Regions from separate parts of the Shewanella sp. MF05960 genome, predicted to be linked through region 2. Evidence: predicted binding sites of a transcription regulator. Region 2 holds the regulator's gene; each other region holds the start of a gene.

Region 1 (3,290 bases), on a different contig from region 2:
TAGGAAACACGATGGCTTCTTGCGGATGTTCTACTTTAACTTCAATACCGCCTTCGGTGGCCAACACTTCCCCCTGATTAAAGGCACTGAAGTTTTTGGCATCACCGGCAAAGCTAAACGCAAAGTCATCGAAATGTTTATTAATCGAGCGAGATACTTTGTACAAATTGACCTTGCTAGCGTCAAACTCAACTGGGGCTAACTGAGTTTCAGTAATCAACTTTTCAAGCATAGTATGAGTTTGAGCAAAGCGACTCATATCGTTTTGGCCAAATGGCATGACTTTACCTAATTCAACAGTAAAAGCATCTGCTTGAAATTGCTCTGACGAATAATAGCTGAACGTGGTTGTGGGCTCATGGTGGAACAACATCGTATCAACGCCACATGCCGCCAAAAACATAATTTGTTCACCGCTGAAAGCACGGCCTGGGCGGTATGGGTAAATAGCAAACTTCTCATGCTTTGAAGCACGGATTGCAGTATGTAAGTCGTAATGTATGCGTTGATTGTCACGATTGGCATTGAAAAAATCTGCCACATATTGCTCTAACGCTTTTGCACGATGACGTTCTGGGTGGGTTAAGCCCTCACCTTTTGAATGCGCGCCGCTGAATAACCGGTTCATGTTCTCGTCAATAAAACGGGTTTTATTGAGAATAGCAGCAGGATTACCGATTAAAAACATCACTCGTTGTTTTGCGATAATTCGCTGGGTCAGTAAATCTTTAATGAGTTGATTACAGATTTCAATCGGCGCGGTTTCATTGCCGTGCACAGCGCAAGACAACACAATATCTTTGCTGGCATGAGCTGGAGTAAATACAATCACTCCAGTATCTAATACATCAACACGAGTGTGCTGACCTAGCATAAAGTCATATGCTGCAGGTATTTGAGTGGGGTTGGCTAAGGTGTAAGCTAAAAAATCGTTATGTTTGGTTAGGTCAGATAACACGATCAACTCCTTGTATCATTATTATATGGCATCGTTAATGACATGTTACTTAATGGATTAACTTTTGTGCCTATTGGCGCGGATTCTATCATAGGAGAACGCGAGTTTAATGATGGCATATGTTAGATTTATTTATTAATCAAAGTTTGCTTGCAAAAACATAAAATATTCAACACAATTACAGCCATCTAGACTTCTATAATTTGTTTTAAGGGTATGTCATGGCGTTAGCAACATTTGGTGCAGGTTGTTTTTGGGGTGTTGAGTATTTCTTCCGTGAAATCGACGGTGTAAGCAATGCAACTTGTGGCTACATGGGTGGCAAAGACAGTGCTAACACCTATAAAGAAGTTAAAACAGGTTCTACTGGTCATGCTGAAGTGGTTCAAGTTGAGTTTGATCCAGAAGTCGTCAGTTACAACGACTTATTGGACACGTTTTGGAAAAACCACAACCCAACCATGCTCAACATGCAAGGCGGCGACATTGGTACGCAATATCGCAGCACGATTTTTTTCCATGATAAAGAGCAAAAAGCCCAAGCTGAAAGCTCGAAGTTGGCATTAGCACGTAGTGGTAAATGGGGACAGCGTCATATTGTGACTGAAATTGTACCAATACAAACATTCCACATTGCTGAGGAATATCATCAGAATTATTTAGAAAAAAATAATTTACCAACCTGTCACTTGGTTTATTAATCACAGTAACGTTCCAAGCCTAGCAAGACTTATTGCCGTTTCAAGCTGGTTAATGATCACCATTCCCCAGCTTGAACAATAATATTTACACAATAGATTAGCGCAATCGATTTCCTACCGTTAACTTCCCTTTACCCGCCGTTATAAATTCCATACAATCCCATGCAAATTGCTTAAGGCATGTTATCGGAGAACAAAATCATGAGTGAAGCTCGTCACGTTAACCTACTAATTTTAGGTTCTGGCCCTGCCGGCTATACCGCTGCTGTTTATGCTGCGCGTGCAAATTTAAATCCTGTGATGATCACAGGTATGCAGCAAGGTGGTCAATTAACCACGACTACTGAAGTTGAAAACTGGCCAGGCGATGCAGAAGACCTAACAGGTCCTGCATTAATGGAACGTATGCAAAAGCATGCTGAAAAGTTTGATACCGAAATTATTTTCGATCACATCAATGAAGTCACGTTAACAGAACGCCCTTTCCGTTTAAAAGGCGACAATGGCGAATTTACGTGTGATGCATTGATTATTGCTACTGGTGCCTCAGCTAAATATTTAGGTCTGCCATCTGAAGAAGCGTTTATGGGCCGCGGTGTTTCTGCCTGTGCAACCTGTGACGGTTTCTTCTATCGTAACCAAAAAGTGGCAGTGATTGGCGGCGGTAATACTGCTGTTGAAGAAGCGCTTTACTTAAGTAACATTGCCTCTGAAGTTCACTTAATTCACCGTCGTGACAGTTTCCGCTCAGAAAAAATTCTGATCAACCGTCTAATGGACAAAGTGGCTAATGGCAACATCATTTTACACCTAGACCAAACACTTGAAGAAGTGACGGGTAACGACATGGGTGTAACGGGTCTTAAAAAGAAGAGCACTAAAGACGGTTCTATTACCGATTTAGAGGTTGCTGGCGTATTCGTAGCCATTGGTCACAGCCCAAATACTGGTATTTTTGCTGGCCAGTTAGAAATGAACCACGGTTATTTACAGGTTAACAGTGGTCTTCAGGGTAATGCGACACAAACTAGCATCGAAGGTGTTTATGCTTGTGGCGACGTAATGGATCAACATTACCGTCAAGCAATCACCTCTGCAGGTACAGGTTGTATGGCTGCACTAGATGCTGAGCGTTACTTAGACGCGAAAAAATAATTTATTCGCTTACTCACTCGCCAAATAACGGGTATACAAACGAGTGAGATTTCGATGACAAAAAAGAGCAGATTTTCTGCTCTTTTTTTGTCTACAAAATATAGCTAATCACTCAATCCAACCATAAAATCTACACTCTTTTCTGATAAAACACCGCTTCAGTATCGCCTAATGGATCGCGATGAAGTCGTTTGTACTGAAATTGCATACCTAATTTTTTCATGATGGCGATAGACGCTAGATTATCTTCAACCGCTATCGCGCTCACATGTGTGACCTCATCAACCGTACTTACCGCTTGCATAACCGCGTTTGCCGCTTCTGTTGCGTAACCTTTTCCCCAACTGACATATTTAAAGCGCCAGCCTAGCTCAATGTTATGCGGCTGCGATTGAGTAAAAAAATGCATTGGCCTGACTAAAATCCACCCTAGGTATTGACCACTCAATTGATGTTTATCATTTTCGACGCAATCC
Region 2 (3,290 bases):
ACCTGGATGGTCTTTTAAACCGGGATAGTACACTTTAGCAACTACGTCGCTGGCATTAAGTAGTTCTACAATCTTTTGTGCGTTACGTTGATGCTCTCGAATACGCACTGCTAGTGTGCGTAAACCGCGTAAGGTTAAGTAACTGTCAAACGCAGAACCGGTTAACCCAAGGGTATTTGACCACCAATGTAACAGTTCGCCTACTTCAGGATCTTTGGCTACAACCGCACCGCCAACCACATCGCTGTGGCCATTAATGTATTTAGTGGTTGAGTGAATAACGATGTCAGCCCCCAACAATAACGGTTGCTGTAAAATGGGTGATAAAAAGGTGTTATCTACCGCAACTAATGCCCCTACATCACGACAAGCACGGCTAATCGCTTCAATATCAACAACGCGCAGTAATGGATTTGACGGGGTTTCTAACCACACTATTTTAGGTTTTTGCGCTATCGCTTGGCTCAATGCTTGAGCATCGGTTTGGTCGACAACCACTAATTTAAATTGGCCTTTTTTAGCCAAATTGGTAAACAAGCGATAACTGCCACCATAACAGTCGTGCGGAACCACTAATAAATCATCAGGGCCGAGTAAGCTGGTCACCAATGTAATGGCCGCCATACCTGTGCATGTCACCACTCCGGTTGCACCTTGCTCAAGTTTTGCCAGCGCGTCACCTAATATGCAACGAGTAGGATTGCCTGATCGGCTGTAGTCAAATTCGCGCGGATTTTTATGGCCGTCGAACGAATAATTTGTCGATAAATAAATCGGTGGTACTACGGCTCCATGTTGTGTGTCTGATTCTATACCCTGGCGAACGGCCAATGTGGCGCTTTGATACTTAGTCATAAAGACTCCTAAAAATTCACAAACACACAAAATAGATGTCTAGACGTCCAAATTTACCTAAGAGGTTAGCGTACGTCAACCTAAATTAGACGTTTAGACGTCTAAACATAAAGAAATCTATTTGCAATCGTCACTAAATAGTAGCAATAATTTGACTAGAGATTGTAAGGGGTTAAAATCTGCCCCGTATTTATCGTTAAGGGTAAGTTAATGACTGAGTGGAATGGCGAATATATCAGCCCATATGCCGAACACGGCAAAAAGAATGAACAAGTAAAAAAGATTACAGTTTCTATCCCTTTAAAAGTATTAAAAGTACTGACAGATGAGCGTACCCGTCGCCAGATAAACAATCTGCGTCATGCGACCAACAGTGAACTGTTATGCGAGGCATTTTTGCATGCATACACAGGCCAACCATTACCTCATGACGGTGATTTATCCAAAGATGAACCGGATAGCATTCCAAGTGAAGCGAAAAAGTTAATGGATGAGATGGGTATTGAGTGGGAAGAAATGGAATAACCCACAGACTTAATCAACAGACTTTGAAGCGACCCTAATAAGAAGTCGTGATATTTTTATAGAGAACTTATGATGTCATTTATCGATCCATCTACATTGATACTGGCATCAGTTATCGTTTTTTTTGGCGCGCTAACCCAAAGCTTAATTGGCTTTGGGTTAGCCGTTGTCGCAAGCCCTCTGCTGTATATTGTGAATCCCCAACTTGTCCCTGTCCCCATAATTGTCATGGGATTTGCCATTTCGGCAATGACCTTATACCGAGAGCGCGGACACCTGCAATTTAATGGCTTGCAGTACGCCTTACTCGGGCGGATCCCCGGTGGATTTGTGGGCGCAGGATTATTACTGTTTGCCCCGCAAGCCATACTCGGCTTAATTATTGCGGCTATCGTATACATTGCTGTGATTCTGAGTGTTTACAAGATTACCGCCCCCATCAACCGTGTAAGCTTATTTATTGCTGGAGTATTCTCCGGTATTTTTGGCAACATCGCCGCGATTGGTGGCCCACCGATGGCGATTTTACTCGCCGGACAAGATGCCAGCCAATTTAGAGCGGCATTGTCAGCCTTTTTTGTGTTCAGTTCGCTGATTGCGTTAGCCATTTTAGCCGTGGTCGGTTTAGTAGAAATAAAGCATTTGTGGTTGTCACTGATGCTGCTACCGTCAGTCATTAGCGGCTATCTTGTCTCTGGTTTGTTAATCAACCACGTCGATAAAAACAAAACCCGTCTTGCCACTCTCGTGCTCTGCAGCATCAGCGCCACGGTTTTAGTGGTTAAATCAGTGATGGCATTAGCCAGCTAACCCTAAAAGCGATCTCTTTTTACATCTCAAAATATACCCTTACCCGCCTATCAAGCATCCAGCCAAATTAGCAATAGATCTGCGTCACACAAGTTCATTAGATTTTTTTCAATTAACTTTTTTTCAATTAGATTTTTCTCATGAATATGATCTACTTCAAATTAACAATACCTCTTTTTAGGTAACATTATTTACAGCAAAGCAATACAGCAATATTGCTAAGGCACAACCTATAAAAGCCCATAGAGGATAAACATGATGAACACTTATATGAAAGTTGGTATCGCAGTCGCTATTGCATTATCTCTCGGTAGCCAGGTCATGGCAGCCGATGGCGGCAACCCTAAAAAAGGTAAACACCTGTACAAAAAAGAATGTAAAGCCTGCCACAGTGCCAATAGCGAAGGTCAAGAGCTCACCCCGATGAGCAAAACCATGAGCCAATGGGATCGCTTCTTCTCGCGCGACAAACACAAAGCAAAACCTGCCGTTTTTGAGGCATTGTCTGAACAAGAACTAAAAGATATTCAACAGTTTTTGTATGACCATGCTGCCGACTCAGACCAGCCAGCAACCTGCGGCTAAGTCAGCCCAGCTGATCAACGTTTCTGAGTAAACGCCAACATCAGCCAGTAACCGAATCGAATTAAAAAATAATGAGGCTTAGCCTCAGGGAATCTGACAACCAAAATTTGCTTAATTGATTCAATATTAGGCAAATACGGGGAGAAACATCATGAGAACACTTATCTCAATACTGGTTGCTAACGCGCTCTTTATGAGTGGTGCAGCCGTAGCAACTGACACCGATGTACAAAAAATTGCCGAACTAGAAAAGCAGTTGGCCGAAATATCTGAAGATTTAGATTACTTAAACTCACGCGTTGACAAAACAGAACGTCATAGCGCATTAGACAGAATCGAAATTACCGGTGACTTCAGGACTAAAGTGCATTCATTGCACTATCAAAATGTCACTTGGAACCCCGCCATGAACGTCAACTTTTCTGACTTTGCCGCTAAAGCAATGGCCGGGGAATTTGGCGATCCAAGCAGTGCCAGCTCACCTTTAGGCCAAATGATGATGGCCAATCCTGATT
Region 3 (3,290 bases), on a different contig from region 2:
GCGGGTGGCTTCAAGACGAGCAGCTTCGGTGTCTTCATCGATAAACTCAGTGATACCTTTAACTAAAGCATGCGATAAACGTTTCGATACTGGCCAGCTGCGCCATGCTAGGTCTTCTTTTTTAGCCACTTGCGAGCCATCACCGCGATATTTTTCGGCAATGTCTAACAGTTGTTCAGTGTTGCTTGAATCGGCCACTGGGCAAGGTAAGTTTTGTACCACGTTTTCGACTCTAAGCTTAAGCTCTGGGTCAATGTCATCATAAATCGCTAATTGACCTGCGTTTACAATCCCCATGTCCATACCCGCCTGAATCGCATGGTATAAAAACACTGCGTGAATGGCTTCACGCACTGGGTTATTGCCGCGGAACGAGAACGACACGTTAGACACACCACCTGAAATCATGGCGTGTGGCAACGTCGATTTAATGTCTTTGATTGATTCAATAAAGTCGACAGCATAGTTGTCGTGCTCATCAATGCCGGTCGCGATAGCAAAAATGTTCGGGTCGAAAATAATATCTTCTGGGGCAAAGCCAACCACATCAACCAAAATGCGATATGCACGGGTACAAATTTCGGTTTTACGGGCACGAGTATCGGCCTGGCCTTGCTCATCAAACGCCATCACAATGGCCGCCGCGCCATAACGTTTTACTAATGTGGCTTGTTTAATAAAGGCTTCTTCACCTTCTTTCATCGAAATTGAGTTAACAATCGACTTGCCTTGCACGCATTTAAGACCCGCTTCAATCACTTCCCATTTTGATGAGTCGATCATGATAGGTACGCGTGAGATGTCTGGTTCTGAGGCAATGAGATTTAAAAACTTGGTCATCGACGCGGCGCCGTCGAGCATGCCTTCGTCCATGTTGACGTCGATAATCTGTGCGCCGTTTTCAACTTGCTCACGGACAACATCGAGTGCTTCTTCAAATTTTTCTTCTTTGATTAAGCGTAAAAATTTAGCCGAGCCTGTTACGTTGGCACGTTCGCCGACGTTAACAAATAATGAGTTGTGATCAATTGTTAATGGCTCTAAACCCGATAACCGACAGGCGACAGGAATGTCGGGGAGCTGTCTTGGATCATGTCTAAGTACCGCTTCACGAATCGCGTTAATGTGGGCCGGTGTGCTACCACAACAGCCGCCGACAATATTAAGCATGCCAGCTTCAGCCCATTGAGTAATGACTTCGGCCATTTCTTCTGGGGTTTCATCATAACCACCAAACTCATTAGGTAAGCCCGCATTTGGGTGGGCAGACACATAACATTCGGCAATGCGTGATAATTCTTCAACGTAGGGGCGCAGCTCTTTTGGGCCAAGGGCACAGTTAAGGCCAATCGATAATGGCTTAATATGGCGCAGCGAGTTATAAAATGCCTCGGTGGTTTGCCCGGTAAGGGTACGACCGGATGCATCAGTAATGGTACCCGAGATCATCACCGGTAAGCGCTCGCCAATGTGATCGAACACTTTTTCAATGGCAAATAATGCGGCTTTGGCATTTAAGGTATCAAAAATGGTTTCGACCATAATAATGTCGGCACCACCTTCAACTAAGGCGCTGGTTGATTCAACATAGGCTTCGACTAATTGATCAAAACTGACATTACGAAACCCAGGATCGTTAACATCTGGGCTAATAGAACAGGTACGGTTGGTTGGGCCAAGCACCCCAGCAACATAACGAGGCGTGCCTGTTTGTGCTGCTACTTCATCGGCAGCCTGGCGGGCTACGCGGGCACCTTCAAGGTTAATTTCTGCCGACAAGGCTTGCATGTCATAGTCGGCCATGGCGATAGTGGTGGCGTTAAAGGTATTGGTTTCAATGATGTCGGCACCGCCAAGCAGGTATTTGACATGAATGGCCTTAATCAACTCGGGTTGGCTGAGCACTAATAAGTCATTATTACCTTTAACATCGCAATGCCAATCTTTAAAGCGTTCGCCGCGATAATCTTCTTCTTCCAACTTATGATCTTGGATCATGGTGCCCATCGCACCATCTAAAATCACAATACGCTCTGCTAACAATGCGTTAAGTTGTTCAAGTGTTTGACTGTGAGAAGTCGACTTCGCCATAAACAGTTACCTTTTTATCACTATATTGCTTGATACCTTGATTAAGATAAGCATACCCTTAAATCAATCTAAAAGGGCGATATCCTCATTGAGCTCATCAATGGGCTAACTTACATGCTTATCTACTCAGAATGTGTTTGGACATATAAACGTATAGACGGCTATAGTACGCGAGTTTTTATCACAAGGGCAAGGCTGAGGTTGATTTAAATGAAACAAGCTAAAATCATTTTTTTACGCCACGGCGAGTGCGAAGGCGGTGACATTGCCCGTGGCCAAATTGATGTTGCGCTCACAGAGCAGGGGCGTGAGCAAATGCGCCAAGCCTTTAGTAGTGTGCCTTTACCCATTAAGCAAATATTTAGCTCTCCTTTAGTGCGCTGTCAGCACTTTGCCGATACGCTGTCGCAGCAGTTATCCATACCATTAACGACATTGCCAGCCTTACAAGAGGTCAATTTTGGCGTATGGGATGGGCAAACTTATGATGCGATTTATCAAGCCAGTCCAAGCCAATTTGATGCGTACTGGCAAGACCCATGGAAAGTGGCGAATACACCAGATAAGGGTGAGAGTTTGGTGGATTTTTATCACAGGGTGCAGCAAGGCTTTATGGTGGTAGTCGACAGTATGTGGCAAACACTTAACCTTGCAAATGAGCCAGAAGCTAATCATCTGCAAGCCTTAGTCATTACTCATGGCGGGGTAATGCGTTGCATTATGGCGCATGTGCTTAATGCCAGCCAAAACAACGGATTATTCGCTAACCTAGCCATCCCCTATGCTGCTATTATGTCTGTTGATGTGTACTGGACTGAGCCTAGCGACAGTAATACACCTTTAGCTGCTAATTCAGTGTTTCAACCTGAGGTTAGCTTTAGGATAAACTGGCCGCAACAAGTGGCGGTAGATACACGTTAATCATTATGTAATTCAAAGTATTGGGAATTGGGTTAAGCCCAAACTGTACCCGCAACTGTAGGTATTCAACTCGCCGTTGAATATAAGTCAGATACCAGCTTTAAATTGCCTCAACCCCCATACCTAAGCGGGTGACTTAGGGGAGTTATTATGTTGATATTCATTGAAGTATGTTGGGCATGGGAAGGTGTAAAGCATGCCTGAGTCAGTATTAGATGTTGAACACCTATTTTGGCAAGTTAACGGTAAAACCATTCTCGCCGATATTCATTTCAGCT

Evidence for each region. Region 2 encodes MetJ, which represses methionine synthesis genes. Its sites were predicted from a motif close to TAGACGTCTAGACGTCTA; they were not measured.
Region 1: msrA (peptide-methionine (S)-S-oxide reductase MsrA) is a predicted target of MetJ. The motif match lies at 1,140-1,157, and genes of this name have one in related genera.
Region 3: metH (methionine synthase) is a predicted target of MetJ. The motif match lies at 2,238-2,255, and genes of this name have one in related genera.

The regions. Positions count from the first base shown of each region.
Region 1 covers NZ_JBOZPS010000010.1:120,930-124,219, forward strand. Annotated here, with positions in the region: gene astE (succinylglutamate desuccinylase) at 1-958, opposite strand, end outside; gene msrA (peptide-methionine (S)-S-oxide reductase MsrA) at 1,180-1,659, shown strand; gene trxB (thioredoxin-disulfide reductase) at 1,861-2,814, shown strand; gene ACROAE_RS12155 (GNAT family N-acetyltransferase) at 2,945-3,290, opposite strand, start outside.
Region 2 covers NZ_JBOZPS010000004.1:279,812-283,101, forward strand. Annotated here, with positions in the region: gene metB (cystathionine gamma-synthase) at 1-855, opposite strand, end outside; gene metJ (met regulon transcriptional regulator MetJ) at 1,066-1,380, shown strand; gene ACROAE_RS06095 (sulfite exporter TauE/SafE family protein) at 1,450-2,190, shown strand; gene ACROAE_RS06100 (c-type cytochrome) at 2,446-2,775, shown strand; gene ACROAE_RS06105 (DUF3373 domain-containing protein) at 2,927-3,290, shown strand, end outside.
Region 3 covers NZ_JBOZPS010000001.1:298,389-301,678, reverse strand. Annotated here, with positions in the region: gene metH (methionine synthase) at 1-2,091, opposite strand, end outside; gene ACROAE_RS01310 (histidine phosphatase family protein) at 2,302-3,012, shown strand; cobalamin riboswitch at 3,011-3,129, shown strand; gene ACROAE_RS01305 (ABC transporter ATP-binding protein) at 3,209-3,290, shown strand, end outside.